Regions from separate parts of the Streptomyces sp. NPDC007901 genome, predicted to be linked through region 2. Evidence: riboswitches for the same ligand, from Rfam matches in the RefSeq annotation. Region 2 holds a riboswitch; each other region holds the start of a gene.
The links. Region 2 has a riboswitch for S-adenosylmethionine ahead of thrC (threonine synthase). Riboswitches for the same ligand answer to the same signal wherever they lie in the genome.

Region 1: another riboswitch for S-adenosylmethionine. It lies ahead of ACFZDK_RS08060 (aminotransferase class V-fold PLP-dependent enzyme); the one in region 2 lies ahead of thrC (threonine synthase).
Region 3: another riboswitch for S-adenosylmethionine. It lies ahead of ACFZDK_RS20930 (ABC transporter permease subunit); the one in region 2 lies ahead of thrC (threonine synthase).

The regions. Positions count from the first base shown of each region.
Region 1 is NZ_JBIBKW010000002.1:506,848-517,033, forward strand. It holds gene ACFZDK_RS08050 (cytochrome b N-terminal domain-containing protein) at 1-1,627, shown strand, start outside; gene trpD (anthranilate phosphoribosyltransferase) at 1,761-2,825, shown strand; SAM riboswitch class IV at 2,931-3,047, shown strand; gene ACFZDK_RS08060 (aminotransferase class V-fold PLP-dependent enzyme) at 3,212-4,588, shown strand; gene ACFZDK_RS08065 (Lrp/AsnC ligand binding domain-containing protein) at 4,753-5,034, opposite strand; gene ACFZDK_RS08070 (rhomboid family intramembrane serine protease) at 5,031-5,774, opposite strand; gene ACFZDK_RS08075 (hypothetical protein) at 5,928-6,167, shown strand; gene ACFZDK_RS08080 (NYN domain-containing protein) at 6,207-7,550, shown strand; gene ACFZDK_RS08085 (NlpC/P60 family protein) at 7,762-8,796, shown strand; gene ACFZDK_RS08090 (NlpC/P60 family protein) at 9,229-10,186, shown strand, end outside.
Region 2 is NZ_JBIBKW010000007.1:321,096-331,281, reverse strand. It holds gene nagA (N-acetylglucosamine-6-phosphate deacetylase) at 1-874, opposite strand, end outside; gene ACFZDK_RS24400 (ROK family protein) at 874-1,815, opposite strand; gene ACFZDK_RS24395 (extracellular solute-binding protein) at 1,945-3,210, shown strand; gene ACFZDK_RS24390 (DUF3263 domain-containing protein) at 3,228-3,461, shown strand; gene otsB (trehalose-phosphatase) at 3,563-4,414, shown strand; gene ACFZDK_RS24380 (trehalose-6-phosphate synthase) at 4,507-5,943, opposite strand; gene ACFZDK_RS24375 (glucosyl-3-phosphoglycerate synthase) at 6,036-6,980, opposite strand; SAM riboswitch class I at 7,138-7,281, shown strand; gene thrC (threonine synthase) at 7,300-8,583, shown strand; gene ACFZDK_RS24365 (MoaD/ThiS family protein) at 8,628-8,903, shown strand; gene ACFZDK_RS24360 (cold-shock protein) at 9,384-9,590, shown strand; gene groL (chaperonin GroEL) at 9,926-10,186, shown strand, end outside.
Region 3 is NZ_JBIBKW010000006.1:110,165-120,350, forward strand. It holds gene ACFZDK_RS20895 (iron-containing alcohol dehydrogenase) at 1-399, opposite strand, end outside; gene ACFZDK_RS20900 (DUF2218 domain-containing protein) at 561-902, shown strand; gene ACFZDK_RS20905 (PhzF family phenazine biosynthesis isomerase) at 958-1,833, shown strand; gene ACFZDK_RS20910 (hypothetical protein) at 1,854-2,660, opposite strand; gene ACFZDK_RS20915 (hypothetical protein) at 2,771-3,028, opposite strand; gene ACFZDK_RS20920 (putative leader peptide) at 3,189-3,350, shown strand; gene ACFZDK_RS20925 (glutathione S-transferase C-terminal domain-containing protein) at 3,442-4,305, shown strand; SAM riboswitch class IV at 4,383-4,494, shown strand; gene ACFZDK_RS20930 (ABC transporter permease subunit) at 4,904-5,884, shown strand; gene ACFZDK_RS20935 (ATP-binding cassette domain-containing protein) at 5,881-6,669, shown strand; gene ACFZDK_RS20940 (transporter substrate-binding domain-containing protein) at 6,738-7,763, shown strand; gene ACFZDK_RS20945 (GNAT family N-acetyltransferase) at 7,982-8,452, shown strand; gene ACFZDK_RS20950 (putative leader peptide) at 8,464-8,598, shown strand; gene ACFZDK_RS20955 (LLM class flavin-dependent oxidoreductase) at 8,666-9,880, shown strand; gene ACFZDK_RS20960 (NtaA/DmoA family FMN-dependent monooxygenase) at 9,903-10,186, shown strand, end outside.

The sequences.
Region 1 (10,186 bases), on a different contig from region 2:
AGAGAACACCGAGTCCCGCGAACGCGGGAAGGCACCGGCCGGCGAGCGTGTCGCCGACTGGGCCGACGGACGGCTCGGGATCTACTCCCTGGCCAAGTCCAACATGCGCAAGATCTTCCCCGACCACTGGTCGTTCATGTTGGGCGAAGTGTGCATGTACAGCTTCATCATCATCATCCTGACGGGTGTGTACCTGACGCTGTTCTTCCACCCGTCGATGAACGAGGTGGTGTACCACGGCAGCTACGTCCCGCTCCAGGGACAGCTGATGTCCGAGGCGTTCAACTCGACCCTGCACATCTCCTTCGACGTGCGCGGTGGTCTGCTCATCCGGCAGATCCACCACTGGGCCGCGCTGATCTTCCTCGCCGGCATGTTCGTGCACATGATGCGCGTGTTCTTCACGGGCGCGTTCCGCAAGCCGCGTGAGATCAACTGGCTGTTCGGCTTCCTGCTGTTCGTCCTGGGCATGTTCACCGGCTTCACCGGTTACTCGCTCCCGGACGACCTGCTCTCCGGCACCGGTGTCCGCTTCACCGAGGGCGCCATCCTGTCGATGCCGATCGTCGGCACGTACATCTCGTACTTCCTCTTCGGCGGCGAGTTCCCCGGCCACGACTTCGTGGCGCGGTTCTACTCGATCCACATCCTGCTGCTGCCGGGCATCATGCTCGGCCTGATGGTGGGCCACCTGATCCTGGTCTTCTACCACAAGCACACGCAGTTCGCGGGCCCCGGAAAGACCGAGAAGAACGTCGTCGGCATGCCGCTGCTGCCGGTCTACATGGCCAAGGCCGGAGGCTTCTTCTTCCTGGTCTTCGGTGTCATCGCGGCCATCGCGGCGACCACCCAGATCAACCCGATCTGGGCCATGGGCCCCTACCGTCCGGACCAGGTGTCCACCGGCGCCCAGCCCGACTGGTACATGGGCTTCGCCGAGGGTCTGATCCGCTACATGCCGGGCTGGGAGATCAACTTCTGGGGCCACACCCTGGTCCTGGGCGTGTTCATCCCACTGGTCCTGTTCGGTCTGGTCCTGGGTGCGATCGCGCTCTACCCGTTCATCGAGTCCTGGGTCACCGGCGACAAGAGCGAGCACCACATCCTGGACCGCCCGCGCAACGCCCCGACCCGCACCGGTTTCGGTGTCGCCTGGATCACCGTGTACATGGTGGGCCTGGTCGGTGGTGGCAACGACCTCATCGCCACCCACTTCCACCTGTCGATCAACGACGTGACCTGGTTCGTCCGGATCTTCTTCTTCGCCGGACCGGTGATCGCGTTCATCGTCACCAAGCGGATCTGCCTCGGTCTGCAGCGCCGCGACAAGGAGAAGGTGCTGCACGGCCGCGAGACCGGCATCATCAAGCGGCTGCCGCACGGTGAGTTCGTCGAGATCCACGAGCCGCTCTCGCAGGAGCAGCTGCACACCCTCACGGCGCACCACCAGTACGAGCCGGCCCAGATCGGCCCGGCGGTCGACGAGAACGGTGTCGAGCGCAAGATCAAGGGGTCCGAGAAGCTCCGCGCCAAGCTGAGCAACGCCTACTACGGCGAGGACAACCAGATCCCGAAGCCGTCCGTCGAGGAGTACAAGGAGATCACCAGCGGCCACGGCCACCACTGATCGACGGCGTCGCCACGCCACAGCCGAAGGGCCCCCGTCCGTACACCGGACGGGGGCCCTTCGCGGTGGCCGGGGCTGGATAGGGTAGGCCTCACAGGCACCATTTCCCGGTACGACGATCAGGAGCGGCCTTATGAGCGCTGTGACCCCCGCTGGAGGCGACACCGCGGCGGCCCGTTCCTGGCCCGAGGTACTGAACGCGCTGCTGTACGGCCAGGACCAGAGCGCCGACGCGACGGCCTGGGCGATGGACCAGATCATGCGCGGTCAGGCGACCGACGCCCAGATCGCCGGCTTCGTGGTCGCGCTGCGGGCCAAGGGCGAGACGGTCGAGGAGATCAACGGCCTGGTCCGCACGATGTACGAGCACGCCAACCTCATCGAGGTGCCGGGCCGCACGGTCGACATCGTCGGGACCGGCGGTGACGGCGCGAAGACGGTGAACATCTCCACGATGTCGGCGCTGGTGGTGGCCGGCACCGGCGCGAAGGTCGTCAAGCACGGCAACCGCGCCGCCTCCTCCGCGTCCGGGGCCTCGGACGTCCTGGAGAAGCTCGGCGTCAACCTCGACCTGACCCCGCAGCGGGTCGCCGAGGTCGCCGAGGAGGCGGGCATCACCTTCTGCTTCGCCGTCAAGTTCCACCCGGCGCTGCGTCACGCGGGCGCCGCGCGCGGCCAGTTGGGCATCCGCACGGTCTTCAACATCCTCGGCCCGCTGACCAACCCCGCGCAGGTGCGGGCCCAGGCGGTCGGCGTCGCAGACCCGCGCATGGCCCCCGTCGTCGCGGGCGTCTTCGCGGAACGCGGCAACTCCTCCCTGGTCTTCCGCGGCGACGACGGCCTCGACGAACTCACCACGACCGCCACGTCCCACGTCTGGATCGTCCGCGACGGCAAGGTCACCGAGCAGACCTTCGACCCCCGTGACGTCGGCATCGACCTGGTCCCGGTGGAGGCCCTGCGAGGCGGCGACCCGTCGTACAACGCGGAGGTCGCCCGCAGGCTCCTGGACGGCGACCAGGGCCCGGTACGGGACGCGGTGCTCCTCAACTCGGCGGCGGCCCTGGTCGCCCTCGACCCGGGCCCGGGCACACTGGCCGAGCAGCTCCGCGCGGGCATGGACAAGGCCGCCGACTCCATCGACTCCGGCGCGGCCAAGCGCGCACTGGAACGCTGGGCGGCGGCGACGAACAAGTAGGCCGACCAGCAGGGGACCAGGACGGGGCCCGGCACCGCCGGGTCCCGTTCCGTCATCCGGACAGAAGTTGCGCGGCGGCGATCACTTCCCCTACTTTTCTTCCCAGGTCATGAGTGACAGTCATGAGGCCCCGGCCGACTGTCCGGCAACCCTCCGTCCGTGGCGGGGTGCCCCGGGTGAAGACCAGGTCGTAGGCAGCGAGGTCTACGGCAAGCGCGGACCCCTCGACACACCAGGGGTCCTGGTCGTACGAGGGAGCCTTCTGTGAGCAAGCGAATGCGATAGGGCGTAGAGCCCCGCCTCCGCGTACCCCTTTTCAGCTTTCCCCGTGCCGTCGACACACCGTCCGGCGCGGTGGTTCCGCTTACCCTCACAGGAGTTCCGCCATGTCTGTCTCCACCGCTGCCTCCGCCCAGTCCGTTTGCAGTGACATTTCGGGGCCGCTGCCCGTTCTGGGCCGGGATGTCACCGTCCCGCTGGTCACCGGCGGCGAGGTCACCTACGCCGCCCTCGACTACGCGGCCAGCGCCCCCGCCCTCCAGCGGGTCTGGGACGACGTGGCGGCGTACGCGCCCTACTACGGCAGCGTCCACCGCGGCGCCGGCTACCTCTCCCAGCTCTCCACGGACCTCTTCGAGAACGCCCGCAGGACCGTCGCCGAGTTCCTCGACTGCCGCCCCGAAGACCAGCTGGTCTTCACCCGCTCCACCACGGACTCCCTGAACCTCCTGGCCCGCGCCCTCCCCGCCGACTGCCAGGTCTTCGTCTTCGAGACCGAGCACCACGCCTCCCTGCTGCCGTGGCAGGACGCCCGGGTCACCTACCTGAACGCGCCCCGCACCCCGCGCCAGGCCGTCGAGACCCTGGAGCGCGCCCTCGCCGACCGCGACCCCTACGGCCCGGCCCTGGTCTGTGTCACCGGCGCGTCCAACGTCACCGGCGAGCTGTGGCCCGTACGGGAGCTCGCGGCGGCCGCGCACGCGCACGGCGCCCGGATCGTCCTGGACGCGGCCCAGCTGGCCCCGCACCACCCCGTGTCCGTCCGCGACCTGGACGTCGACTGGGTCGCCTTCTCCGGCCACAAGCTGTACGCCCCCTTCGGCTCCGGCGTCCTCGCCGGCCGCGCCGACTGGCTCCAGGCCGCCGAGCCCTACCTCGCCGGCGGCGGCGCCAGCCGCAAGGTCACCCGGCGCGAGGACGGGGGAGTGGCCGTGGAGTGGCACGAGAGCGCGGCGCGGCACGAGGCCGGCTCGCCCAACGTCATCGGCGCCTACTCCATCGCCTCCGCCTGCAAGGCGCTCACCGAGGCCGGCTTCGACACGCTGGTCGCCCGCGAGCGGCACCTGATCGAGACGGTGCGGGCGGGACTGGCCGAGGTCCCGCAGGTCCGGGTCCTCTCCCTCTTCGGCGACGACGCCCCGCGCGTCGGCGTGATCAGCTTCGTGGTGGACGGCTGGAACAGCAGCCACTTCGCCGCCGCCCTCTCCGCCGAGTACGGCATCGGCGTCCGCGACGGCCTCTTCTGCGCCCACCCGCTGGTCAGGACCCTCCTGGGCTCCGACCCCCAGACCCAGGGCGAGTGCGGGGCGCCGGAGGCGGCACCGGGCGAGAAGTCCCTCAACGCCATCCGGGTGAGCTTCGGCGCCGGAACGCCGGACGAGCACGTGGAGCGCTTCGTGACGGCGGTACGCGAGCTGGTGACCGACGGCGCCAAGTGGTCGTACCGGACCGAGGACGGCCGCTGTGTCCCGGCGGTGAGCTGACTTACCTCAAGGGGCGCGGGGAACTGCGCGACCAGCCACGACGCACCCGCGGTCGACCACGATCCTGCGGGCCGGTGGGGGCTGAGCGCGCAGTTCCTCCCCCAGCCGAAGGCTGGGGGTACCCCCAACGCCCCTTCGGGGCGCGCTGCAGACGGCGGTGTTTTCTAGCTGTCCAGGCCGATCGCGAACGCCGCCTCCAGGTCGTGCTGGGAGTACGTGCGGAACGCGACGTGCGTGTCGGTGCCCTCCACGCCGGGGATCTTGCTGATGCGGCCGGGGATGACCTCGGCCAGGTCCTCGTGCTGCTGCACCCGGACCATGGCGATCAGGTCGTACGTGCCGGTGACGGAGAAGACCTCGCTGACGCTCTCCAGCGAGGCGATCTGTTCCGCGATCTCGGGGATCCGGTCCACGCTGGTCTTGATGAGGACGATCGCGGTGATCACGGCTGGTTCTCTCCCTCGGGTGCCGGGGCTGGGGCGGTCCTCACTTTAGTCGTACGGCCGTACCGGACCCACGCGTAGCCGAAGCCGAGTCCGAAGCCGACCACGTGGGCGAGGTAGGCCACGCCGGGGCCGGCGGGGGCCTGGCCCAGGGCGAGCCACTGCAGGGCCGCCCAGAAGGGGAGTACCACCCAGGCCGGGAAGCGCAGGGGCAGGAAGAAGAGGAAAGGGAGAAGACTGGTCACGCGGGCGCTGGGGAACAGGTACAGGAACGCTCCGAGGACCGCCGAGATCGCCCCGGACGCCCCCACCAGCGACTGCTGGGACGAGGCGTTGGCGGCCGCGTAGCCGAGCAGCGCGAGATAGCCGCAGCCGAGGTAGAAGAGGGTGAACTCCACGCGGCCCATCCGCTCCTCGGTCATCGCCCCGAAGACGAAGAGGAAGAGCATGTTGCCGAGCAGGTGCACCCAGCTGCCGTGGATGAACAGCGCCGTGGCCGGGGTGAGCGCCTCCCGCGCCGGGCCGTCGAACAGGTCGGCGGGGACCACGCCCCAGCGCCGGAAGTACGCCCGCTGCGCCGCCGCCAGGGCGTCCCCGGTGCCGTAGGACGGGGTGAAGCCGGAGGCGGGGCCGAGCAGGAAGATCAGGCAGCACACCGCGATCAGCGTGTACGTCATGGGCGCCGACGTGCCCCTCAGGCTCCGCAGGGTCCGGGCGGCCGTCGTGTTCCGGTTGCCGATCATGGACATAGAGCATGGCGTAACCGGACGCAGTGGTGCAGATCGCCTCGCCGCCATGGACGGGGCGGCGTCGAGTACCCGCCAGGCCGTAGGGTAACGAGCCACACGCGTCAGGACGGCGCGTCACGGACACTAGAAGGAAGCGAACAAGCCACGATGACGGTTCCCCTGCCGACCGCCACGACGCGGTGGCGCTGCACCCTCTGCGGCAACCTCACGCGCTTCGACGTGACCCGCTCGTCGAAGGTCGTGGAGTACCTCCACCTCGACCTGGCCGGAGAGCCCAAGGTCGAGGAGCGCGAGGTGGTCAGTGAGACCATCGAGTCGGTGCGCTGCCGCTGGTGCAACGCGGTGGACCAGGTGGAACTCGTGGACAGGCCGGGTGCCGACTCCTGAGACCGGGAGGCGGCCCCAACAGGTGATGGGGTGTGACGGATGGTGGAGACCACAGGCGGGGGGCCGGGCGACGGCACCGCCGAGGTGCTTGACCGTCCGTTGCCCGACGGCGTGCGGCGGCGGGTCGTACAGATCGTGTCGGACGGCTTCGGCGGGCTGACCCTCGCCGAACTGCCCGCACAGCTCAGGCAGTACGCCCGGTTCGCCCCCAATCGGCGGGCCAAGTTCGCCGGGAACGCCATGGCGGCCGCGCTGGAGACCGACACCCTCTTCCGGCAGCGGATCGGGGAGAAGCTGAGAGAGGCCCAGCCGGAACTCGCCGGCGCCCTGGACTCCGGCTCCCCGCCCCCGGCCGCGGACCCGCTCGATGTGGCGGCCGCGGCCTATGTACTGCGTCCCACGGGCTGGGTGAAGCTCGTGACGGCGGCCGGCGAGGAGGCCCTGCGGGCCGACGCCGAGCGGGCCGACGAGGAGAGCCGCGCCGAGCTGGAGCGGCTGCGCGAGGAGCTGGACCGGGCCCGGGAGCAGACCCGTGGCGAGACGGAGCGGCTGCGCACCGAGCTGGAGGCGGCGAAGAAGGAAGCGGAATCGCTTCACCGCAAGCTGCGGGCCGCCCTCAGTGACGTCAAGCGGGGCGAGGCCGCCCTGCGCAAGCTGCAGGCCGAGATGGAGGCCGGGCGGGCCGAGGGGCAGGCGCAGGTGTCCGCCGCCGAGAGCGAGAGCCGGCGGCTCAAGGCCCGGCTCGGCGAGGTGGAGGCCGCCCTGGAGGCCAGCCGCCGGGCCGCCCGCGAGGGCCGCAGCGTCGAGGACATGCGGCTGCGGCTGCTGCTCGACACCGTCCTGGACGCGGCTCAGGGGCTGCGCCGCGAGCTGGCCCTGCCGCCGGTGTCGCTGCGTCCCGCCGACACGGTGGACGCGGTCGAGCCCGGACGGATGACGCCGAAGGACATCGCCGCCCGGGCGCTGTCCGAGCACGACCCGGCCGTCCTCGACCAGCTGCTCGCCCTGCCGCAGGCGCACCTGGTCGTCGACGGCTACAACGTGACCAAGACCGGCTATCCGCAGATGCCGCTGGAGAAGCAGCGGCTGCGGCTGCTCGGCCAGCTCTCTCAGCTCGCCGCGCAGACCGGCGCCGAGGTCACCTGTGTCTTCGACGGCGCGGAACTGGCCGCCCCGGTGCTGCTCGCCCCGCCGCGCGGGGTCAGGGTGCTCTTCTCGAAGCCCGGTGTCACGGCGGACGAGCTGATCCGCCAGCTGGTGCGCGCCGAGCCGCCGGGCCGCCCGGTGATCGTCGCCTCGACCGACCGCGAGGTCGCCGACGGGGTCGCGCGGGCCGGTGCCCGTCCGGTGGCTTCTGCGATGCTTCTGAAGCGACTGTCCTGAACGTTCAACATGCATATGCAATGCCCGAATTATTCGGATCGTCACGCAACGTAGGGTCAATCGAGCATCACGGGACGTTAGTTATGTGCAAAGAGTGTGTTGCGTGACCAGATTTTTGGCTGTTGGGATTTGAACTGATCACAGGAGGGTCACTAGGGTCTGGGCTCGAACCTCCACACGGGTGATCACTCAAACGAAGGAGCCCGTCTCCGTGGCGTCCCATCGTCGACCCAAGCAGCAGAGCCGTGCGCGCGTGACCGTGCTCACCACCGCAGCGGCCGCCGCCGTAGTCCTCAGCGCCAACGCCGCCAACGCGGCGCCCAGCGAGAAGCTGAGCAAGGACGAGGTCAAGGCCAAGGTCGACAAGCTCTACGAGGAGGCCGAGCAGGCCACCGAGAAGCTGGACGGCGCCAAGGAGAAGCAGCAGAAGCTGCAGAAGGAAATCTCCACGATCCAGGACAACGTGGCCCGTGGTCAGGCGGATCTCAACAAGCTGCGGGACAGCCTCGGTTCGATGGCGACCGCGCAGTACCGCTCGGGCGGCATAGACCCGTCCGTCCAGCTCTTCCTCTCGTCCGACCCGGACGACTACCTCGACAAGGCCTCCACGCTCGACCAGTTGAGCAGCCAGCAGGTCGAGGCCCTCAAGAAGATTCAGGACAAACAGCGCGAACTCGCCCAGGAGCGGGCAGAGGCCACCGACAAGCTCAAGGACCTCTCCGCCACCCGCACCGAGCTGGCCAAGCAGAAGAGCGCCGTCCAGTCCAAACTCGCCGACGCGCAGAAACTGCTCAACACCCTGACGGCCAAGGAGAAGGCCGCGCTCGACGCCGAGCAGGCCCAGGCCGCCAGCCGCGCCTCCTCCCGCGTGGACCTCGGCAACACCGGCTCCGCCTCCAGCCGGGCCGCCGCCGCCTTCGCCGCCGCCCAGTCCGTGATCGGCTCGCCCTACGTCTACGGCGCCTCCGGACCCTCCTCCTTCGACTGCTCGGGCCTGACCTCCTGGGCCTACGCCCAGGCCGGCGTCACCATCCCGCGCACCTCCGAGGCCCAGGCCAACGCCGGCACCCGCATCTACAGCCAGAGCGACCTCAAGGTCGGCGACCTGGTCATCTTCTACGGCGACTACCACCACGTCGGCCTCTACGCCGGCAACGGCCAGGTGCTGCACGCCCCGCACACCGGCGCCGTGGTCCGCTACGAGTCGATCAGCAACATGACGTTCGAGTTCGGCGTCCGGATCTGACCCCATCCGGTCAAGCGGACCCCGTACGGCCGAAGATCAACTCGACGTTGCGCCCGAACGGGCGAATCGCGGCAACCCATACTGACTCCACGCCCCGCCGGTGACCTGCGTCAGCGGCGGGGCGTCACCTTTGCGTGGCCGTGGAGGTCTTTGGCCGTTGGCCGGTCGTATGGCTAGCATCGCCGCGTTCGGCGACCGAGTTGTCGGACCTACCGCCGGACGGGCGGAATGTCACGCCTGCGGAGGTCGCGCAGGACCAGCCCACACGGGTTGGCGGCGGCCTGTGAAACAGGAACCCGTGGTGGCACCGCTGTGCGGTGCGGACCGGAATTCCCCGCCTTCGGGTGGGGGAGGGCGTCAATGGCTGGCGCGTTTCCCCCTGTACCCGGGGAGACCGTCGGCGTCCGACAAACGGAAGGGGTGCCGTTTCCTGTGGGGTTTCATCGCCGTCTCGCACCGTCCGGGTTCAACCGGGGCGCAGGTGCCGCCCTCTGCGTGCTGTCGGCCGCGGCCGCCGCGGTCGGCGCCGTACCGGCGAGCGCCGCCCCGCATCCGGACGGCCGCGCCGAGGTGGACCGGCTGTACCAGCAGGCCGAGGAGGCGACCGAGGCCTACAACAAGGCCGACGAGCGGGCCGACGCGCTGCGCCACGAGGTCAACGACGCCCAGGACCGCATCGCCCGCCAGCAGCAGCGCATCAACACCATGCGGGAGGCGCTCGGTTCACTCGCCGGCGCCCAGTACCGCTCCGGCGGCATCGACCCCACCGTGGCCCTGCTGTTCTCCGACGACCCCCAGGACTACCTCGACCGGGCCTCCCTCATCGACCGCATCGACGTCCGCCGGGCCGGGCAGCTCAGGGAGTTCCAGGGGGCGATGCGCGAGCTCGCCCAGGAGCGCACCGAGGCCGCCGGGAAACTCGCCGAGCTGGAACGCAGCCGCAAGGCCGTCGCCTCCCACAAGGCGACCGTGGAGAAGAAGCTCGCCAGGGCCCGGCAGATCCTCGACGCGATGCCCGCCGCCGACCGCGCCGCCTTCGAACACGCCTCCCGCGGCGACGGCCGCGCCGACCTGCCCGACCTCTCCGGCGTCGGCGCCCCCAACGGCCGTGCCGCCGCCGCGATCGCCGCCGCCCGCGCCGCCCTCGGCAAGCCGTACGTGTGGGGCGCCAGCGGCCCCTCCGGCTTCGACTGCTCGGGCCTGATGCAGTGGTCGTACGCGCACGCCGGGATCCACCTCCCGCGCACCTCGCAGGAGCAGCGCCACGCAGGCCGCCAGGTCCCGCTCTCCCAGGCACAACCCGGTGACCTGGTCGTCTACCACTCCGACGCCAGCCATGTGGCCATGTACGTCGGCCACGGCCAGGTCATCCACGCCCCCTACCCGGGCG
Region 2 (10,186 bases):
ACGCGACGCGGCCGGGGCCCGCGTGATGGAACGCCAATTGCAGCGCGGCCGGGTGGAGATGCGTGCCGTCGTCGATCAGCTCGACCGTCACCCGCTCGTCCTCCAGGAGCGCGGCGATCGGGCCGGGAGCGCGGTGGCCGATCTGCGGCATCGCGTTGAAGAGGTGCGTGGCGACCGTGGCGCCCGCGTCGATCGCCTCCACCGTCTGCTCGTACGTCGCGTCCGTGTGGCCGACGGCGGCGATCACACCGTGCTCGGCGAGGAGTCGTACCGACTCGATGCCGCCCGGGAGTTCGGTGGCCAGCGTGACCATCTTCGCGTGGCCGCGCGCCGCGTCGATCAGCTTGCGGACCTCCGCCGGGTCCGGGTCGCGCAGCAGCGCCTCGGAGTGGGCGCCCTTGCGGCACGGGGAGATGAACGGGCCCTCGAAGTGGACACCGGCGATCTCGCCCTGCTCGGCGAGCTCGGAGAGGAGGCCGGCCTGGCGGGCGAGGACGTCCATGTCGTCGGTGACGGTGGAGGCGACGAGGGTGGTGGTGCCGTGCAGGCGGTGGGTGTGGACGCCGGTGAGGATCTGCTCCGCGGTGCCCGAGCTGAAGGAGGCTCCGCCGCCGCCGTGGTTGTGGATGTCCACGAAGCCGGGCAGGAGCCAGTGGCCGGTGGCGTCGATGACCTGGGCGTTCTTGGGGGCGTCGGCGGTGATTTTCGTGCCGCCGACGACCACTCGACCCTTGTCGACCACTCCGGTCGGGAGGACTGTTCGGGCTCCGTCGAGGACCAGACCGTACGTTCCGGGCTGCGGGTGCGCCGTGGCTGGTCGCGCAGTTCCCCGCGCCCCTGAAGGGGCGCTGTGGTCGGGCTCTTTCGCAGCCATCAGGGCGTTACCTCCGCAGTAGTGGTCGTAGTCGACAAGTCCTGGGCGAGCAGGCCCGCCCCCAGACAGCCGGCCGTGTCTCCCAGTTCGGCCGGGACGATGGCCGGGAGTTTCTGGAACGTGACCCGGGCGCGCACCGCGTCCCGGACCGGCTCGAACAGCACGTCCCCCGCCTCCGCCAGGCCGCCGCCGATGATGAGGACGCGGGGGTCGAGGAGGGTGAGGGCCGTCACCAGGCCGTCGGCCAGGGCGTCCACGGCCTCCCCCCACACCCGGACGGCGTTCGGGTCGCCGGACGTGACGGCCTTTGCGCAGTCCGCCGCGTCCGCGTCGGGGTCTCCGCAGGCCTTCGCCCACGCCTCGCTCACCGCGGCGGCCGACGCGTACCGCTCCAGGCAGCCGCGCTGACCGCAGGGACAGGGCGCGCCCCGTGGTCGTACGACGATGTGGCCGATCTCGCCCGCGAAGCCGTGCGCGCCCGACTCCACCCGGCCGTCCAGGCCGAAGCCGCCCGCGATGCCGGTGCCGAGGGCGACGAAGAAGAAGCGGTCCGCTCCCCGGCCCGCGCCGAGCCGCCCCTCGGCCAGGCCGCCGGTGCGCACGTCGTGGCCGAGGGCGACGGGGATGCCGAGGCGGTCGGCGAGGAGGGCGCGCAGCGGGACGTCGCGCCAGCCGAGGTTGGCGGCGTAGACGGCGATGCCTGCCCGCTCGTCGACGATGCCCGGTACCGCGACTCCTGCGGCGGCGGGTGGCTCGCCGAGGTGCTGTTCGCCGTAGGACCGCAGCTCGGCGGCGAAGTCGAGGATGGCGGCGACGACGGCGTCCGGGCCGCGTTCGCGGCCGGTCGCCCGGCGGTTCTGGTGGAGCAGCTCGCCGTCCGGGCCGACCAGCGCGGCCTTCATTCCGGTGCCGCCCACGTCCAGGGCGATGACATGTCTCACGGGAACAGTGTGGCCCGCCGACCCGCAAGAGGTCTAGTCCACTTACGTGGTGTAGACCTTATGGGTCCATATATTGAACGGCGAGACAGTTGGGTCGAGGTAGTGCGGGTGCGGCGGCGTAGGGCAGGAATGATCGCGGTGGTGTCCACCTTGGGCATGACGGTGGTTCTCGGTGGCTGTGGGGCGACGGGTTCCTCGGACGTCACCCTCAGACTCGTCGCGGCCGACTACGGCGACTCCGCCGCCAACAGCTCCCAGAAGTACTGGGACAAGCTGGCCAGGGCGTACGAGGCCCAGCACTCCGGCGTGAAGATCGACGTCACCGTCTACTCGTGGAACGACGTCGACCGCAAGGTCAAGGACATGGTCGCCGCCGGCAAGGCCCCCGACCTGGCGCAGATCGGCTCGTACGCCGACTACGCGGCCGCCGGCAAGCTGTACGAGGCCGGTGACCTGCTCTCCATCCCGGTCCAGGCCGACTTCCCGTCCCAGCTGGCCGAGGCGGGCCAGTGGAACCACGCCCAGTACGGCATCCCCTTCGCCGCCTCCACGCGCGTCCTCTTCTACAACAAGACGCTCTTCTCCGAGGCCGGCATCACCACCCCGCCCACCACCTGGACCGAGCTCGCGGCCGACGCGAAGGCGCTCAAGGCGAACGGTGTGAAGTACCCGTACGCGCTGCCGCTCGGCCCCGAGGAGGCCCAGGCGGAGACCATGCAGTGGCTGCTCAGCGGCGGCAGCGGCTACACCGACGACACCGGCACCTACACGATCAACTCCTCGCAGAACGTCGACACCCTCACCTGGCTCAAGGACGAACTGGTCGGCAAGGGCCTGACCGGTCCGACGGCGCCCGGCCGGCTGAACCGCGCGACGGCGTTCGCCGCCTTCGCCGACGGTCAGGTCGGCATGGTCAACGGCCACCCCACGCTCATCCAGCAGGCCGAGAAGAAGGGCGTGAAGTTCGGCACCGTCGCGATGCCCGCCCGGGCCGGGCAGTCCACCAGCACCGCCTCCATGGGCGTCGCCGACTGGATGGCGGCCTTCAAGCAGAACGGCCACGCGGACCAGGTCGGTGACTTCCTCGACTACGTCTACAGCGAGAAGAACGTCCTCTCCTTCTCCCGCGAGTACGGCCTGCTGCCCGTCACCACCTCCGCGTCCCAGGCGATGACCGACTCCACGCAGCCGCAGGACAAGCAGCTGCGCCCCTTCCTCGAACAGCTCCCGACCTCCGAGCTGTACCCGGCGGGCAAGACGTCCTGGGCCGCCATCAGCGCCGACATCAAGAAGCAGATAGGCACCGCGGTCACCTCGACGGGCAACCCGACGACCGTCCTCACCCGGCTCCAGGCGGAGGCGGCGCTGGCCGACAGCCGTACGCGCACGGGCTGAGCGCTACCGTTCTCGGCATGGACCGGCAAGAACTGGACCCGCGCGAGCAGGCCATCCTCGCCCTGGAACGCCGGGGCTTCCCCAGCCCCGGCGCGAAGGAGCGGGCGATACGCGAGGAACTCGACCTGGCTCCCGTCCGCTACTACCAGCTCCTCAACACCCTCCTCGACGACGAGCGCGCACTGGCCCTCGACCCCGTGACGGTGAACCGACTGCGGAGGGTGCGGGAGGCTCGGCGAGGGGAGCGGTGAGTGATCTGCGGGCCGGTGGGGGCTGGTCGCGCCCACGCGGCGGAGCCGCATATGGACGCAGCCCCGCGCCCCTGGAGGGGCGCTTGGATACTGTCGGGTGCATGGGAACCCACATCACGGAACCCCTTCCGACGCCTCGCACCCCGGCCGGCCGTGAAGGCCTCGCCGCCCTCCTGGCGCAGCCGCGCACTGCGCTGATCGGCCTCGACTTCGACGGAACCCTGGCCCCGATCGTCGCCGACCCCGAGCAGGCGCGGGCCCACCCGGACGCCGTGCCGGTGCTGGCCGCGCTCGCGCCGAAGGTGGCCGCGGTCGCCGTGATCACCGGCCGGCCGGCCGAGGTGGCCGTCCGTTACGGCGGCTTCGCGGGCGTGCCCGGTCTGGAGCACCTCGTCGTCCTCGGCCACTACGGCGCCGAACGCTGGGAAGCGGCCACCGGCGAGATCACCGCCCCGCCGCCCCACCCCGGCATCGCCGCCGCCCGCGCCGAACTCCCCGCCCTCCTGGACCGGGCCGGCGCCGCGCACGGCACCTGGATCGAGGAGAAGGGCTTCGCCGTCGCGGTCCACACCCGCCGCGCCGACGACCCCCAGGCCACCTTCGACCTCCTCCGCGCCCCCCTGACCGACCTGGCCACCCGCCACGCCCTGATCGTCGAACCGGGCCGCCTGGTCCTGGAGCTCCGTCCCCCGGGCATGGACAAGGGCGTGGCCCTGCGCGAGTACGCGAGGGAGATCGGCGCGGAATCGGTCCTCTATGTCGGCGACGACCTCGGCGACATCCCCGCCTTCGCCGCCGTCGAGAAACTCCGCGAGCAGGGCGTCCCCGGCGTACTCGTGTGCAGCGGCAGCGAGGAGGTCACCGAGCTGGCGGACCGGGCGGACGTGGTCGTGGACGGCCCGGAGGGAGTAGTACGGCTACTGGGCCAGACGGTCGCCTACAGCGCCCCGTAAGCCCGGTAAGGGGGGCGGGGCTGTATCGATGTGCGGCTCCGCCGCGTGGGCGCGACCCGCCCCCACCGGCCCGCAGCCGACGAACTACGAACTCACCCGCCCAACGCCTCCAACTGCTCCAGAAACCAAGCCGCCGGCGGCAACCCCGTCGCCGCCTCCGCCAATCTCTTGCAGCGCTCCGCCCGCTCCTCCACCGGCATGGCCAGCGCCAGCGCCAACGCGGCGGCCGTCCCCCCGATGTCGTACGGGTTCACGACCACCGCGTCCTCGCCCAGCTCCTCGTACGCCCCCGCCTCCCGCGAGAGCACCAGCACGCACCCCTCGTCCGACACCACCGGGATCTCTTTCGCCACCAGGTTCATGCCGTCCCGGATCGGGTTCACCAGGGCGACGTCGGCCAGCCGGTACGCCGCCAGGGAGCGGGCGAAGTCGTCCTTGACATGCAGCACGACCGGCGTCCAACCCGGCGTCCCGTACACCGAGTTGATGTCGTCGGCGACCCGCTGCACCTCGGCCGTGTAGTCGCGGTACACGGCGAGGTCCTGCCGGGACGGGTACGCGAACGCGACGTGCACCACCCGCTCCCGCCACTCGGGGTGGTCGTCGAGCAGCTGCCGGTAGGCCAGCAGTCCGCGCACGATGTTCTTCGACAGCTCGGTCCGGTCGACCCGGACAATGGTCCTGCGGCCGTCGCCGATCTCCTCCCGCAGGGCGGCCATCCGCTCCTCGACGTCCGGCTCGTGCGACCGCTTCCGCAGGAAGTCCGCGTCGGCGCCCAGCCCGTGCACCCCGATCCGGGTGCCGCCCGAGGAGGGGTCCGCCGCCGGGATCCCGGGGCCCAGCACGGCGTGGCAGCAGTCGACGAACGCGTCCGCCCACCGCCGGGTGAGGAACGCCGCGTGGTCGGCGCCCAGGATCCCGCTCAGCAGCTCGGCGGCGATGTCGTCGGGGAGGAGCCGGAAGTAGTCCGGCGGCGCCCAGGGGGTGTGGGAGAAATGGCCGATTCGCAGGTCCGGGCGCAGGCGGCGCAGCATCCGCGGGGCCAGCGCCAGGTGGTAGTCCTGGATGACGACCGCGGCGCCCTCGCCCGCCTCCTGGGCCAGCGCCTCGGCGAACGCCCGGTTGTAGGCCTGGTACGACGCCCACTGGCGCCGGAACTCCGCGTCGAAGACCGGCTCCAGCGGGGTCTGGTAGAGCATGTGGTGGACGAACCACAGCACCGAGTTCGCGATGCCGTTGTACGCGCCGGAGAACACCTCCGCGTCGATGTCGAGCATCCGGACCCGCTGGCCCCCGGTGTCCGCCACCGGCAGCCGGCCGCCGGCGGTTCGGCGCACCGCCTCGCGGTCCCCGTCGCTCAGCGCCGCGCACACCCACACCGCGTTCGCGTCCGGGCCGATCGCCGACAGGCCGGAGACCAGCCCGCCGCCGCCCCGCTTGGCGTGCAGCGCGCTGCCTTCGCGCATCTCGTACGAAACCGGGCCGCGGTTGGACGCGACCAGCACCTCAGCACCGCCGGTGGAAGCCATACGCCTCAACCTAGCCCGGCCCGTAAACGCTCAAACGTACGGCTACACCCGACCGGTGGCCGTATACGGAACGCGCGTCGAACCCGTCGAAGTCACGCCACTTTGCGTTCGGCGTACTCCGCGATCTCCGACATCGGCGGCCGTTCCTCCGTGTCCACGGAGTACGTGCGCGGCTCGAAGCCGTCCTCGCTCCGTTCGAACTGGGTCAGGGACGGGCGGATCAGATGGCCGCGGGCCAGCCGCAGCTGGGCGGTGCGGTAGATCGCGGCGGACATCCGGCCGAGGGCCTGGCCGTCCTGGTGGCGGTGTTTGCGGACCCCCACGTCCACCTGGGCGAGGGCGTCCAGGCCGACCAGGTGCAGGGCGTCGACCAGCATGCCCAGCTCCACGCCGTAGCCGACCGGGAAGGGGAGCTGTTCCAGGAGCGAGCGGCGGGCCGCGTACTCGCCGCCCAGCGGCTGCACGAACCCGGCCAGCTGCGGCCAGTGCATGTTCAGCAGCGGGCGGGCCATCAGCTCGGTCACCCGGCCGCCCTGCCCGGCCGCGCCGGCGAGCGGGCGGTCGTACATCGCCTTGACCAGGTCCACCCCGGGGTCGGTCAGCAGCGGGCCGACGATCCCGGAGACGAAGTCGGAGGAGAAGTCCCTCAGGTCCGCGTCGATGAAGCAGACGATGTCCCCGGTGGTGACCAGCAGGGAGCGCCAGAGGACCTCGCCCTTGCCGGGGACGGCGGGGATGCGGGGGAGGATCGTGTCGCGGTGGACGACCCGGGCGCCCGCTGCCGCGGCCACCGCCGCCGTGCGGTCGGTGGAGCCGGAGTCGACGACCACGATCTCGTCGACGAGCGGCGCCTGCTGCATCAGGTCGTGGCGGATGATCGCGACGATGTCACCGACGGTCTCCTCCTCGTTGAGCGCGGGCAGCACGACGGAGACCGACTGACCCGTCCGCTGCTTGGCGCCGAGTATCCGGTGCAGGGGGCGGTCGTTCAGGGACCAGGAGCGGGTGGCCAGCCAGCGCTCGACTTCTTCCAGCACAGTCAGCGGCTCCTCACTGTCACGATCACACCGCGCGGTGTGATCCATCTCGCGGTTCGGACGACTATCTCAACTGTCCTGGCCTTCGGTTACAGTCTTGAACAACGCCGATGACCATCGCATGTCGTACGGTCACCGTGCGTCGACAACCGAATACAGCTCATCCAGAGGGGCAGAGGGATACGGCCCGATGAAGCCCCGGCAACCCTCCAGTCGGTACTCGTCTTCCATGGCGTGGCTCCCGGCTAGGGAAGGTGCCAAATCCGTCTCACGGCGAGATGCGTCGTGAGGAAGATGAGGAGAAAGGGCCTCGCCTCACATGGCTGCGCAGACTGTTGCAACCGATTCCCCGAAGACCGTCGACCTGGGCCCCGCCACGGCACTGTCCTGCCGCGAGTGCGGCCACCGGGTGCCGCTCGGCCCGGTGTTCGCCTGCGAGGAGTGTTTCGGCCCGCTCGAGATCGCGTACGACTACTCGGCCTACGACACCGAGGAGCTGCGGAAGCAGATCGAGGCGGGACCCGCGAACATCTGGCGTTACGCCCCGCTGCTGCCGGTCCCGGCCGACGTGGCGACCAAGCCCAACATCAACCCCGGCTGGACCAAGCTCGTCCAGGCCGACAACCTGGCCAAGGAGCTGGGTGTCACCGGCGGCCTGTACGTGAAGGACGACTCCGGCAACCCGACGCACTCCTTCAAGGACCGCGTCGTCGCCCAGGCCGTCGAGGCCGCCCGCGCCTTCGGCTACACCACCCTCTCCTGCTCCTCCACCGGCAACCTGGCCGGCGCGGTCGGCGCCGCCGCCGCCCGGGCCGGCTTCCGCTCCTGCGTGTTCATCCCGCACGACCTGGAGCAGGGCAAGGTCGTCATGGCCGCGATCTACGGCGGCGAGCTCGTCGGCATCGAGGGCAACTACGACGACGTGAACCGCTTCTGCTCCGAGCTGATCGGCGACCCGGCCGGCGAGGGCTGGGGCTTCGTCAACGTCAACCTGCGGCCGTACTACGCGGAGGGCTCGAAGACCCTGGCGTACGAGATCTGCGAGCAGCTCGGCTGGCAGCTCCCGGACCAGCTGGTCATCCCGATCGCCTCCGGCTCGCAGCTCACCAAGGTCGACAAGGGGCTGCAGGAGCTGATCAAGCTCGGGCTCGTCGAGGACAAGCCGTACAAGATCTTCGGTGCGCAGGCCGAGGGCTGCTCGCCGGTGTCGGTGGCCTTCAAGGGCGGCCACGACGTGGTGCGGCCGCAGAAGCCGAACACCATCGCCAAGTCCCTCGCCATCGGCAACCCGGCCGACGGTCCCTACGTCCTCGACATCGCCCGTCGTACGGGTGGTGCGGTGGAGGACGTCACCGACGAGCAGGTCGTCGACGCGATCAAGCTGCTCGCGCGGACCGAGGGGATCTTCGCGGAGACCGCCGGCGGAGTGACGGTTGGAGTCACCAAGAAGCTCATTGAGAATGGGCTCATCGATCCCTCGAAGTCGGTCGTTGTACTCAACACCGGTGATGGGCTGAAGACGCTGGACGCGGTGGCGGGTACGGGTCTTACCGCGACCATTCGCCCGAATCTCGAGTCTTTCCACGAGGCCGGGCTCGCCTGAGTCCCCGAGAAATAGGGCGCTGCCCTGACCGGAGGTTTAAAGCCGTGAGCGTCACTGTTCGCATCCCCACCATCCTGCGCACCTACACCGGTGGCCAGGCCGAAGTCAGTGCCGAAGGTGCCACCCTCGGCGAGGTCCTCACCGACCTGGAGAAGAACCACACGGGAATCGCCGCCCGCGTTCTCGACGACCAGGGCAAGCTGCGCCGGTTCGTCAATGTGTACGTCAATGACGACGACGTGCGCTTCGAGCAGGGACTGGAGACCGCCACCCCGGACGGGGTCGGCGTCTCCATCATCCCGGCCGTCGCGGGCGGCTGACCGATTCCGCTGCCCCGCTGACCTGCTGACCTGATGGCCGTATGACCGAACATTACCTTCGGTAATACCCATCACCGAGTGTTCATCTGATTGCCCCCTCCGTGAGAGAAGCGGAGGGGGCAATTCTGTGTGGTTGAGCGCGGTAGAGTTGGGGAACGCGGTCCCGATCTCCAGGTCGGGAGCCCCGTATTCGATACCGCGAGCCCGACAAGAAGTGGCCAAAGTGTGCGGGTTCTTTGCGGCTTTTGCGGCTTATCTGGGGCCCGACTTGCCCTGAATTCGGCCGAATTCTTGCTACATTCCGGACCCTTCCCGTCCAGAATTCTCGTCCGATTGACCTGTTGCAGACGGCAGTTGGACAGATACATTCAGCCGCGGTCGACGCGTTCCGGCGCACGCCCCCAACCATTGGGGGGTGAGGTCTGACCCGGATCCGCGAAGTGTGGATCTGTGCAAGGGCCAGTAATAGGGGAGTTAGGCATGGCTCAGGGCACCGTCAAGTGGTTCAACGCGGAGAAGGGGTACGGCTTCATCGCGGTCGACGGTGGTGCGGATGTTTTCGTCCACTACAGCGCGATCCAGATGGACGGGTACCGCACCCTGGAAGAGGGTCAGCGAGTCGATTTCGAGATCTCGCAGGGCCAGAAGGGGCCGCAGGCGGACATGGTCCGGCTGGCGACCGGCTGAAGCACGCGCCGACTGACAGCGACGTTCTTCTGTACATCTTCGAAGGGCTCGTGCCTCCCGGGGTACGGGCCCTTCGGCATGCCCCGGGCCCGTCCGCGCCCCGCCCGTGCCCGCCCGGGTTCCTCCCTCCAGTCCCCGGGAGGCGCTTGCACTCGCCTACCCCGAGTGCTAATCATTGGCGTTAGCACTCTGAAGGTGAGAGTGACAAAGAAGGACCGGGTCGGTGAGGCCCGCGGGCCGGGTGGGGCAAGGAACCCACGGGTCGGCGAGCCGTCCGTCGCGGGCGCGGGCGCGGTCCTGAAGACTCACCCCCAGTCCTGGAGGGACCACTTCACATGGCCAAGATCATCGCGTTCGACGAGGAGGCGCGGCGCGGCCTCGAGCGCGGCATGAACCAGCTCGCGGACGCCGTCAAGGTGACGCTCGGCCCCAAGGGCCGCAACGTCGTCCTCGAGAAGAAGTGGGGCGCCCCCACGATCACCAACGATGGTGTCTCCATCGCCAAGGAGATCGAGCTCGAGGACCCGTACGAGAAGATCGGCGCCGAGCTGGTCAAGGAAGTCGCCAAGAAGACGGACGACGTCGCCGGTGACGGT
Region 3 (10,186 bases), on a different contig from region 2:
CCGGTCGGCTGCCGCGGGGCGTTGCGGGTCACCGCGTCCGCCAGGGCGCCCGCGGTGATCGGGCGCAGCAGGCCCGGGCGGACGCCGAGCTCGCGCAGGGCTGCTTGAAGCGCAGCGCGCCGGAGATCTCAAGGACGGCGCGAGCGCGACACCGTGCGGGGTGCCGGTGTGCGCGGTCGGGGCGTGCTCGACACCGTGAACGAGACCCGGCCCGGAGAGGGTGAGCGCCCGGCCCGCCGGACGGGCGCCGAGCATCAGCCCGGCCCGGGCCTCCAGGTCCGAGTCGTCGGCGTGGGCGACGGGCAGTCGGCGGCCGACCAGGGCCACCGCCTGCGCCGCGTACGCCGCCGAGACCGGGTTCGTGCCCCGTGAGGCGAGCGCCGCGGTGCCGCAGGCCATGGCGCCGAGCACCCTGCGGAGTGATCCCCTTCCCGGGGCTTCCGGGTGAGCGTCCGTGCGCCGAGTCCATATCTTGCGGATCCCGCTATGCCTCACCGGCCCGCGCCCCGACGTAGCGTGGGCCCGTCGACGTACACCCGCCGCTACCCCGGGAGTTCCGGATGGCCCGCTCCGAAGCCCGTGTCACCACCGACCGCCCCGCCCGCTACGCCAAGCAGCTGGCCTCGCATCTCGGCCGCCGCGCCCGCACCGACTGGGACGAGGAGAGCGGCGCCGGCACACTCGCCTTCGACAACGGTGGCACCGGCACCCTCACCGCCACCGACGGCGCGCTGCTGCTGGCCGTGGAGGCGGAGCCGGAGCACCTCGACCTCCTGGAGGGTGTCGTCGGCCGGCACCTGGTCCGTTTCGGCGCCCGGGACGAACTCGTCGTCGAGTGGCACCGCGACAACGGCGAGCCGGGCACCGCCCAGCGCAACTCCGAGGAGCCCATGCCCCACTGAACCGACACCGAAGCGACCAGGAATAGCCCCGGCTCCGCCTCGTGTTGCCGAGATCATGACGACGAACGCGCCGCGACCCGAGGTCCTGCGATACACCGCCTTCTCCAGCACCCCCGCCGGGGGAAACCCCGCCGGTGTCGTCCTGGACGCCTCCGCCCTGGACGACAGCGACATGCTGGCCATCGCCGCCGACCTCGGATACTCCGAGTCCGCGTTCCTGACCGCACCCCCGCAGGGCCTCGGCGGCCCGGCGGGACGGGCGTTCACCATCCGCTACTTCAGCCCGAAGGCGGAGGTGCCGTTCTGCGGGCACGCCACCATCGCCACCGCCGTCGCGCTCGCCGAGCGGACCGGCCCCGGGGAGCTGGTGTTCGCGACGCGCGCCGGCACCGTGCCGGTGGAGGTGACCGAAGCGGGCGGGACGGTGCGGGCCACGCTCACCAGCGTCGAGCCGCACACCGAGGAGATCGCCGGGGCCGACCTCGCCGAGGCGCTGGCCGCGCTCGACTGGCCGGCCGCCGACCTGGACCCGGACTTCCCGCCGCGGATCGCGTTCGCCGGTGCCCGCCATCTCGTGCTCGCGGCGGCGACCCGCGCCCGGCTCACCGATCTCGCCTACGACTTCGCGCGCCTCGAAGCCCTGATGCACCGCCTGGACCTGACCACGCTGCAGCTGGTGTGGCGGGAGTCGGCGACCGTCTTCCACGTCCGGGACCCGTTCCCCGTCGGCGGCGTCGTCGAGGACCCGGCGACCGGCGCCGCGGCCGCCGCGTTCGGCGCGTACGTCCGCGAGCTGGGCCTGGTCCCCGAGGAGGCCGTCCTCACCCTGCACCAGGGCGAGGACCTGGGCCGTCCGGGCGAACTCACGGTGACCCTGCGCGCCCGCGACCCGCGTATCCGGGTCAGCGGCACCGGGGCCCGGATCGGCTGACGCGGATCAGTCGCACTGACTCAGTCCCACTGGCTCGGCAGCGGGGCGGGGGTCTTGCCGGACAGGACGTCCTTGAGGCGCTGGGCGCCGGCCTGTACGGCGCGGTTGGTGCTGTCGTGGTCGACGGCGGAGAGGCCGCCGTTGGTGACCGCCGCCCCGGAGGCGCCGACGCGCAGGACCGCGACGTCCGTGCTGAAGGTGGACGGCTGGCCCGCGGCGGTGCCCTGGACGGTCACGGTCAGGGCCTCGCGGGCGTCGCCCGCCTTCGGCACCTCCAACGCCACGACCTGCACCGTCCGCTTGCCGCCGTCCTGGCCGGTGGCCGTGAACTGGTTGCACTTCTCCGGCAGGGTCTTCATCCAGTCCAGGGTGGCGTCGACGTTCGCCGAGCCGTAGTCCCCGACCTGGTACAGCATCCGGGAGTCCTCCGAGGTGAAGCCGCGCAGCGCGGAGGCGCCGGTGGCGCGGCCGAGGAGGCTGTCGGAGTAGAGGCCGTCCAGCAGCCGCTGGCAGTCGGCGGCGTCGGACTTGGCGGTGAGGAAGCCGGCCACGTCGACCTTGCCGATCAGCATGGAGTTGCGCCAGGTCGCGGCGTCGGTGGCGACCTGCGAGTCGTTCTCGATGTCGGCCGGTGTGATCAGCGCGGCCTGCGCGCCGGCCCCGGTGAGGGCGGGCGTCGCCGACGGGGAGGGGGAGCGCTCGGCGGCGGCCGAGACGGACACGGCCTCGGGGGCGCCGCTCTGGTCCGCACAGGCCGCGGTGGCGAGCAGGGTTCCCGCCGCCAGGGCCGAGGCGAGAACACGCGCGGGTCGGGACGGACGGGTCATCGCGACTGCCTCCTCGGGAACGCGGTAGGTCCCTCCACGCCACCATCCGCCGGGAGCACGGACCACCCGCACGGGCCATTCGGGTGAGTGCCGCGGTGGGGCGGGGCGCGTCATGATCCGGGGGCGGTGATCCGCACCCTGCGGCTGCCGCAGCGCGGGCACACCGCGTCCGCGAGCGGCGAGCGGACCGCCCGGCCGGCCTCGTCGACGTACTCCTGGGTGCTCTGCAGGTCCGGGTCGGCGATCGGGTCGGTGAAGAACACCGCCTGGAAGGTGGCCTCCCAGGCCTTGCCGCACCGCCCGCAGGCGAACGCGAAGGTCTCGGGCACGGCCCCGGGCACGGGCTCGGGACCCGGGGCGTCGGTCATCGGATCCGGCTCCTGTCACTCGGCCTGCGTCTTAAGCGGACCGCCCCTGCCGTACGGCGGCAACCCGGGGCCGGGTGTCCCAGGCGTGGACGCCCCCTTGACGTCGGGCGGAGGCGGATCGACACTCCAGATGGGAATCCTAGTGAAAAGGTAGGGAAAGATGGGTCGCGTGCGCACGCTCACCGGCAGACCGCGCCGAGAGAGCCGTACGCCCTGGGCGGCCCCCCTGCTCACCTCCCGCCTGCACATCGATCTGCAGCGTGTGTGCAGCGCCATCAGCCTCGGCGCCACCGGCCGCAGCGCCCTCGGCCGCAGAGGCTGAGCGCCCGCTCGCCCCGCACGAGCCGGGCCCCCACCCACCGACGAACGCTTCCGCCGCGCGTACGTCCGCGCGCCCTCATCCGGGGAGACGCATGTCCATCACTCCGCTCGCCGCCCTCCCGTCCGTCCGCACCGCCCCCGGCTTCCGGGGCCGCATCGGCCGCGACGCACGCAGCGGCCACTACGCGGTGCCGCGCCGCTACCGGCTCCATCTGGCCACCGCCTGTGCCGACGGCCTGCGCATCGCCGTCGGCCACAGCCTGCTCGGCCTCGACGACTGTTGTCCGGTCACCTTCCTGCCCGCGGTCCCCGACTGTCCCGACGGCAGCCACACGGCGCTGCGCCCGCTGTACGAGGCGAGCGCCCACCGCTACGTGGGACCGGCCCTCGCGCCCGTGCTCAGCGACGACTGGTCCGGCCGGATCGTCAGCACCCACAGCCGGGACATCCTGCGCGACCTGGACCGGCACTTCGGCGACGGCGTCACCCGGCTCCACCCGTGCGGCGCCGAGGCCGAGATCGAGGCCGTCGAGCGGCTCTGCGCGGAGGGCGTCGAACAGGCCGCACAGCGCGCCGGGCGCGAGGGCGGCGACCCGGAGGCACTGGAGACCCTGCTCGCCACCCTGGACGAGCTGGAGCGCCGCCTGACCGGGGTGGAGTTCCTGATCGGCGGTCAGCTCACCGCCGCGGACATCGAGTTGTGGGTGGCGCTGGTGCAACTCGACACCGTGCACCGCACCCACCTGGACGCCTCCGCCGTGCACCGCATCGCCGACCACCCGGTGCTGTGGGCCTACGCCCGGCGGCTGGCCGCGCATCCGGCCTTCGGCGCCCACCTCGACCTCGACGGCATCGCCCGTCGCCACCACGGCCGTTGCCAGGGCCTGGAAGCCGCCGGCGCGGCCGTCCAGATCCTGGACTGGGCCGGCCATGCGGCGGACGTTTCCCGCAGGTGAGAGCGGCCCGAACCGTTCCGCCGGCTGGACAGGCGTTGACATTCGTTCGGGCAACTGCGTTACTTACGGACCAGAACGGTCAAGAGCGTCAGCATCAAGCCCTGGCTTGCTGACCGGCAACCCTCGCATCGCGGTGGGGTGCCCCAGGTGACGACCGGACCGGATGACGACGTTCGGTAAGCGCGAGGCCCCACCCCGGGGCCATCACACAAGACAGGTGACGGACATGTACGCAGCCTCCAGGACGGCCGAGCGCCGTGCCCAGGGCTGCGTACAGCCGTATCCGAGCCCGCTCGTCGCCGACCGTGCCGTCGACCTGCTCCGTGTCAACAGCGCCCTGTGTAGCGCGTGTACCGCACCGGGCCGTGCCCGCTGTCGGGTCTGACCAGGCTCTTCCGCCTTCGCCCCGCAGTTCTCGCGACTCGGCTTCCCTGACGTAGACACCGCATCTCTGACGTAGACACCGGCCGCCCGGTGTGACGCCGTCCGCCCACCCCCGCATCCCGCGCGCCCCGCGTGCCGTGCCGTGCCCGAACACGGCGCGGTACCGCGTTCCCGGCCGTGGGACCAGGGGTGTCCGACTCCGCCGGAGCCCGCCATGAGTGAACCCCCAGGCGCCACCATAACCGCGCCCGCCGCGCCCCCCGCTGACAAACCGTCAAAATCGCTGGTGGCACAGCGAGTTCTCCCGCTGCGCCGACCCGGACGGTGGATCGCCACCGCCGTCGTCCTGGTCCTGGTCGCCCAGTTCGCCCACGGGCTGGTGACCAACCCCTTCTACCAGTGGGACCGCTTCGGCTACTGGTTCCTGCGGCCGACCCTCCTCGACGGACTGCTCATCACCCTCGAAGTCACCGCCTACAGCGCGGTATTGGGCCTGCTCGGCGGCATCCTGCTCGCCCTGGCCCGGCTCTCGAAGAGCCCGGTGCTGCGCGCGGTCAGCTGGACCTACGTCTGGGCGCTGCGCTCCATCCCGCTCATCGTGGTCCTGCTCTTCCTCTACAACTTCAGCGCCCTGTACAAGACGCTGAGCGTCGGCGTCCCCTTCGGGCCGGCCTTCTTCTCCTTCGACGAGTCGAAGCTCGCCACCGACATGGTGATCGCCGTCGTCGGCCTCAGCCTCAACGAGGCCGCCTACGCGGCCGAGGTGGTCCGCGGCGGCATCCTCTCCGTGGACCAGGGCCAGCACGAGGCCGCCGCCGCGCTCGGCCTGCCCAAGGGCTACCAGTTCCGCAGGATCGTCTTCCCGCAGGCCCTCAGGTCGATCACCCCGAACTACGTCAACCAGCTGATCGGCCTGATCAAGAGCACCTCGCTGGTCTTCTACGTCTCCCTGCTCGACCTCTTCGGCACCGCGCAGAGCATGGGCTCCACCTACCCCGGCGACATCGTGCCGCTGCTCCTGGTGGTGACCGTCTGGTACCTGATCCTGACCAGCGTCGTCTCCGTGATCCAGTTCTACGTCGAGCGGTACTACGCCCGCGGCGCCACCCGGGCACTGCCGCCGACGCCCCTGCAGAAGCTCCGGGCCGGCCTCACCGACCTGCGGGCCCGCATCCGCCGGGAGGCCGCCGTATGAGCAGCACCGACACCCTGGAGACGGCCCCCGCCGCCCTGGAGATCCACGACGTCCACAAGTGGTACGGCACCCACCGCGTCCTGGACGGCATCGACCTGACCATCCGCCCCGGCGAGGTCACCGTCATCCTCGGCCCGTCCGGCTCGGGCAAGTCCACGCTCCTCAGGGTCATCAACCACCTGGAGAAGCCCGAGATCGGCCATGTCAGCATCAACGGCGAACCGATCGGGGTGAAGCGGCAGGGCGACCGGCTCAAGGAGCTGAGCGAGCGCGCCATCCTGGCCCAGCGCGGCCGGATCGGCTTCGTCTTCCAGAACTTCAACCTCTTCCCGCACCTGACCGTCCTCGACAACGTGGCCGCCGCCCCCGTCGCCACCGGGAAGCTCACCAAGCCCGAGGCGCAGGCCCTGGCCAAGGAACTCCTGGAGCGGGTCGGCCTCGGCGAGCGCGTCGGCGCCTACCCCCGCCAGCTCTCCGGAGGCCAGCAGCAGCGCGTCGCCATCGCCCGCGCCCTCGCCCTGCGCCCCGGCGTGATCCTCTTCGACGAACCCACCTCCGCCCTGGACCCGGAACTGGTCGGCGAGGTCCTCGCCGTCATCAAGGACCTGGCCACCAGCGGCACCACGCTCGTCATCGTCACCCACGAGATCGGCTTCGCCCGCGAGATCGCCGACCGGGTCGTCTTCATCGACGAGGGCCGGATCGTCGAGCAGGGCCCGCCCTCCGAGGTTCTCGACAAACCGCGGCACGAACGAACCAGGGACTTCCTCAGCAAGGTCCTGTGAACCGTCGCACCCCCAGATTTCCCCCCACGCCAACCCTCAGCACCCTCTTCCAGTGACAAGGAACGGCCATGCCCACCCACCTCACCCGACGCAGCCTGATCAGAGGCATCACCGCGGCGACCGCCGTCGCCACCCTCGCCACCGGGCTCGCCGCCTGCGGGGGCGACAGCGACGCGGCCACCACCACCGCCGGCGCCAAGTCCGGCGAGGTCGTCGTCGGACGGGTCTCCAACGGTGCCGGCACCCAGACCACCATCAAGGTCTCCGAGGTCAAGTCCATCAGTGCCGAACTGCCGGCGGCCGTCCGCAAGAGCGGCAAGCTCGTCATCGGCGAGGGCGCCCTGCCCGCCGGATTCCCGCCGCTGGCCTACGTCGGCAGCGACCAGAAGACCCTCACCGGCTCCGAGCCCGATCTCGCCCGCCTGATCGCCGCGGTCTTCGGTCTCACGCCGGAGATCAAGAACGCCACCTGGGAGAACATGTTCGTCGGCATCGACAGCGGCAAGGTCGATGTGGCCCTCTCCAACATCACGATCACCGAAGAGCGCAAGAAGAAGTACGAGTTCGCCTCCTACCGGCAGGACAACCTCGCCTTCATCGTGCCGAAGAAGAGCACCTGGAACTTCGACGGCGACTACGAGAACCTCGCCGGCAAGACGATCGCCGTCGGCTCCGGCACCAACCAGGAGAAGATCCTCCTGGAGTGGAAGACGAAGCTGGCCAAGGAGGGCAAGAAGCTCACCGTCAAGTACTTCCAGGACAGCACCAGCACCTTCCTGGCCCTGAACAGCGGGAAGATCGACGCCTCCTTCGGCCCCAACCCCGGCTTCGCCTACCACAACAAGCAGACGGCGAACACGCCCAACGCCACCCGCACCGCGGGCACCTACTCGGGCGCCGGCGCCAGCCTGCAGGGCCTGATCGCGGCCACCGCCAAGAAGGACAGCGGACTCGCCAAGCCGCTCGCCGACGCCATCAACTACCTGATCAAGAACGGCCAGTACGCCGAGTGGCTCAAGGCCTACAACCTCTCCGACGAGGCCGTCGCCAAGTCCGAGGTCAATCCGCCCGGCCTGCCCCTCGACAACTCCTGATCAGTCATCAAGAACACCCTGCACCATGTCGGTTGAAGCAAGAGAGGACTCCGCCACCGTGACCGTCCCCACCGACGTCCGCGGCGGCGGAGACCTCGGCACCGCCGTGCTCGACAACTCCGTCCGGTCCGCCCTGACCGGCCCGCTATCCCGACGACGTCCACGCGTACGCGGCCCTCGCCGACCCCACCGACCCGGCCGCCTGGGCCGACCTGCACGTGCTCGTCGATCCAGGCGCCACCGTGGTCGACACGGCGCTGCGGGCCGAGCCCGACCCCGATGCGGTACGACTGGGACCCGGCGACGTACCCGAGATGCCGGACCTCGTCGCCCGCACCGAGCCGGGACCGTTCCGCCGTGGGACCGTCGAGATGGGCACCTACCTGGGCATCCGGCACCGCGGACGGCTGATCGCCATGGCCGGGCAGCGGCTGCGGCCGCCGGGCTGGACGGAGATCAGCGCCGTCTGCACCGACCCCGACCACCGGGGCCGGGGCCTGGCCACCCGCCTGGTGCGCGCGGTCGCCGCCGGTATCCGGGACCGCGGCGACACCCCGTTCCTGCACGCGGCACCGGGCAACGCCACGGCGATCCCGCTCTACGAGTCGATCGGCTTCACCGAGCGCCTGCGCGGCCGCACCCTGCTGCTGCGCGCCCCGGGAACACCACCGAAGGACGGGGCGTTGTGACTCACGACGAGATGTGCGAGGCGCCACCGCAGGGCGCCCTGACGAGGGAGGAGACGGCAGTGACCTCGACATGCCACGCCGTGCACCTCCACTCCCGGCCCCACATCGACCTCCAGCGCGTGGCCGGCGCGCTCTGTTGCTCCTGACCCGTTCCCACCCCGCCACGCCCCCGCACCGGCGTGCCCCCGTACGGATCTTCAGGAAGGCACCTCCGTGTCCTCAGCACCCGTTTCTCCCCTGCATCTCGCCGTCGCCCTCGACGGCACCGGCTGGCACCCCGCCTCCTGGCGCGAGCCGGCCGCCCGCCCCCGCGACCTGTTCACCGCCGGATACTGGGCCGACCTGGTCGCCGAGGCCGAGCGCGGTCTGCTCGACTTCGTCACCTTCGAGGACGGCCTCGGCCTGCAGTCCTCGCACTTCGGCGAGCTGGACGGCCGCACCGACCAGGTCCGGGGCCGCCTGGACGCCGTCCTGACCGCCTCCCGGGTCGCGCCCCTGTCCCGCCACATCGGCCTGGTGCCGACGGTGATCGCCACCCACACCGAGCCGTTCCACATCTCCAAGGCGATCGCCACCCTGGACTACGTGAGCACCGGCCGCGCGGGGCTGCGGGTGCAGATCTCCGCCCGCCCGCACGAGGCCGACCACTTCGGCCGGCGCACCTTCCCGCCGATCGACCTGGCGGAACTGCGCTCCCCGGCCGGGCAGGAGCGGCTCACCGACCACTTCGACGAGGCCGCCGACTACGTCGAGGTCGTGCGCCGGCTCTGGGACAGCTGGGAGGACGACGCCGAGATCCGGGACGCCGCCACGGGCCGCTTCGTCGACCGCGACAAGCTGCACTACATCGACTTCGAGGGCCGCCACTTCAGCGTCAAGGGCCCCTCCATCACCCCGCGCCCGCCGCAGGGCCAGCCGCTCGTCACCGCCCTCGGCCACCAGAGCGTCCCCTACCGGCTGATCGCCCGCCAGAGCGACGTCGGCTACGTCACCCCGCACGACACCGCCGAGGCCCGCGCGATCGTCGCCGAGATCCGCGCCGAGCAGGAGGCCGCCGGACGCGCCGGCGACACCGTGCACGTCTTCGGCGACCTCGTGGTCTTCCTGGACGACGACCCGGCCAGCGCCGCCGCCCGCAAGGAGCGCCTCGACGCCCTGGACGGCGCAGCGCTCACCAGCGACACCCGGATCTTCACCGGCACGGCCACCCAACTCGCCGACCTGTTGGAGGAGTTCGCGGCCGAGGGGCTGACCGGCTTCCGGCTCCGGCCCGCCGTCCTCGGCCACGACCTGCCGCGCATCACCGCGGACCTGGTCCCCGAACTCCAGCGCCGCGGCCGCTTCCGGACCGCCTACGAGGCCGACACCCTGCGCGGCCTGCTCGGGCTCGCCCGCCCCGCCAACCGCTACGCCGCAGCCCTCGCCTGAGCCGGAAGGACCACACACCGTCATGAGCAAGCCGCTGAAGCAGATCCACCTCGCCGCCCACTTCCCCGGCGTCAACAACACCACCGTGTGGAGCGACCCGGCCGCCGGCAGCCACATCGAGTTCAGCTCCTTCGCGCACTTCGCGAGGACCGCCGAACGCGCAAAGTTCGACTTCCTGTTCCTCGCCGAGGGCCTGAGGCTGCGCGAACAGGGCGGGAAGATATACGACCTGGACGTGGTCGGCCGCCCCGACACCTTCACGGTCCTCGCCGCGCTCGCCGCCGTCACCGAGCACCTCGGCCTGAC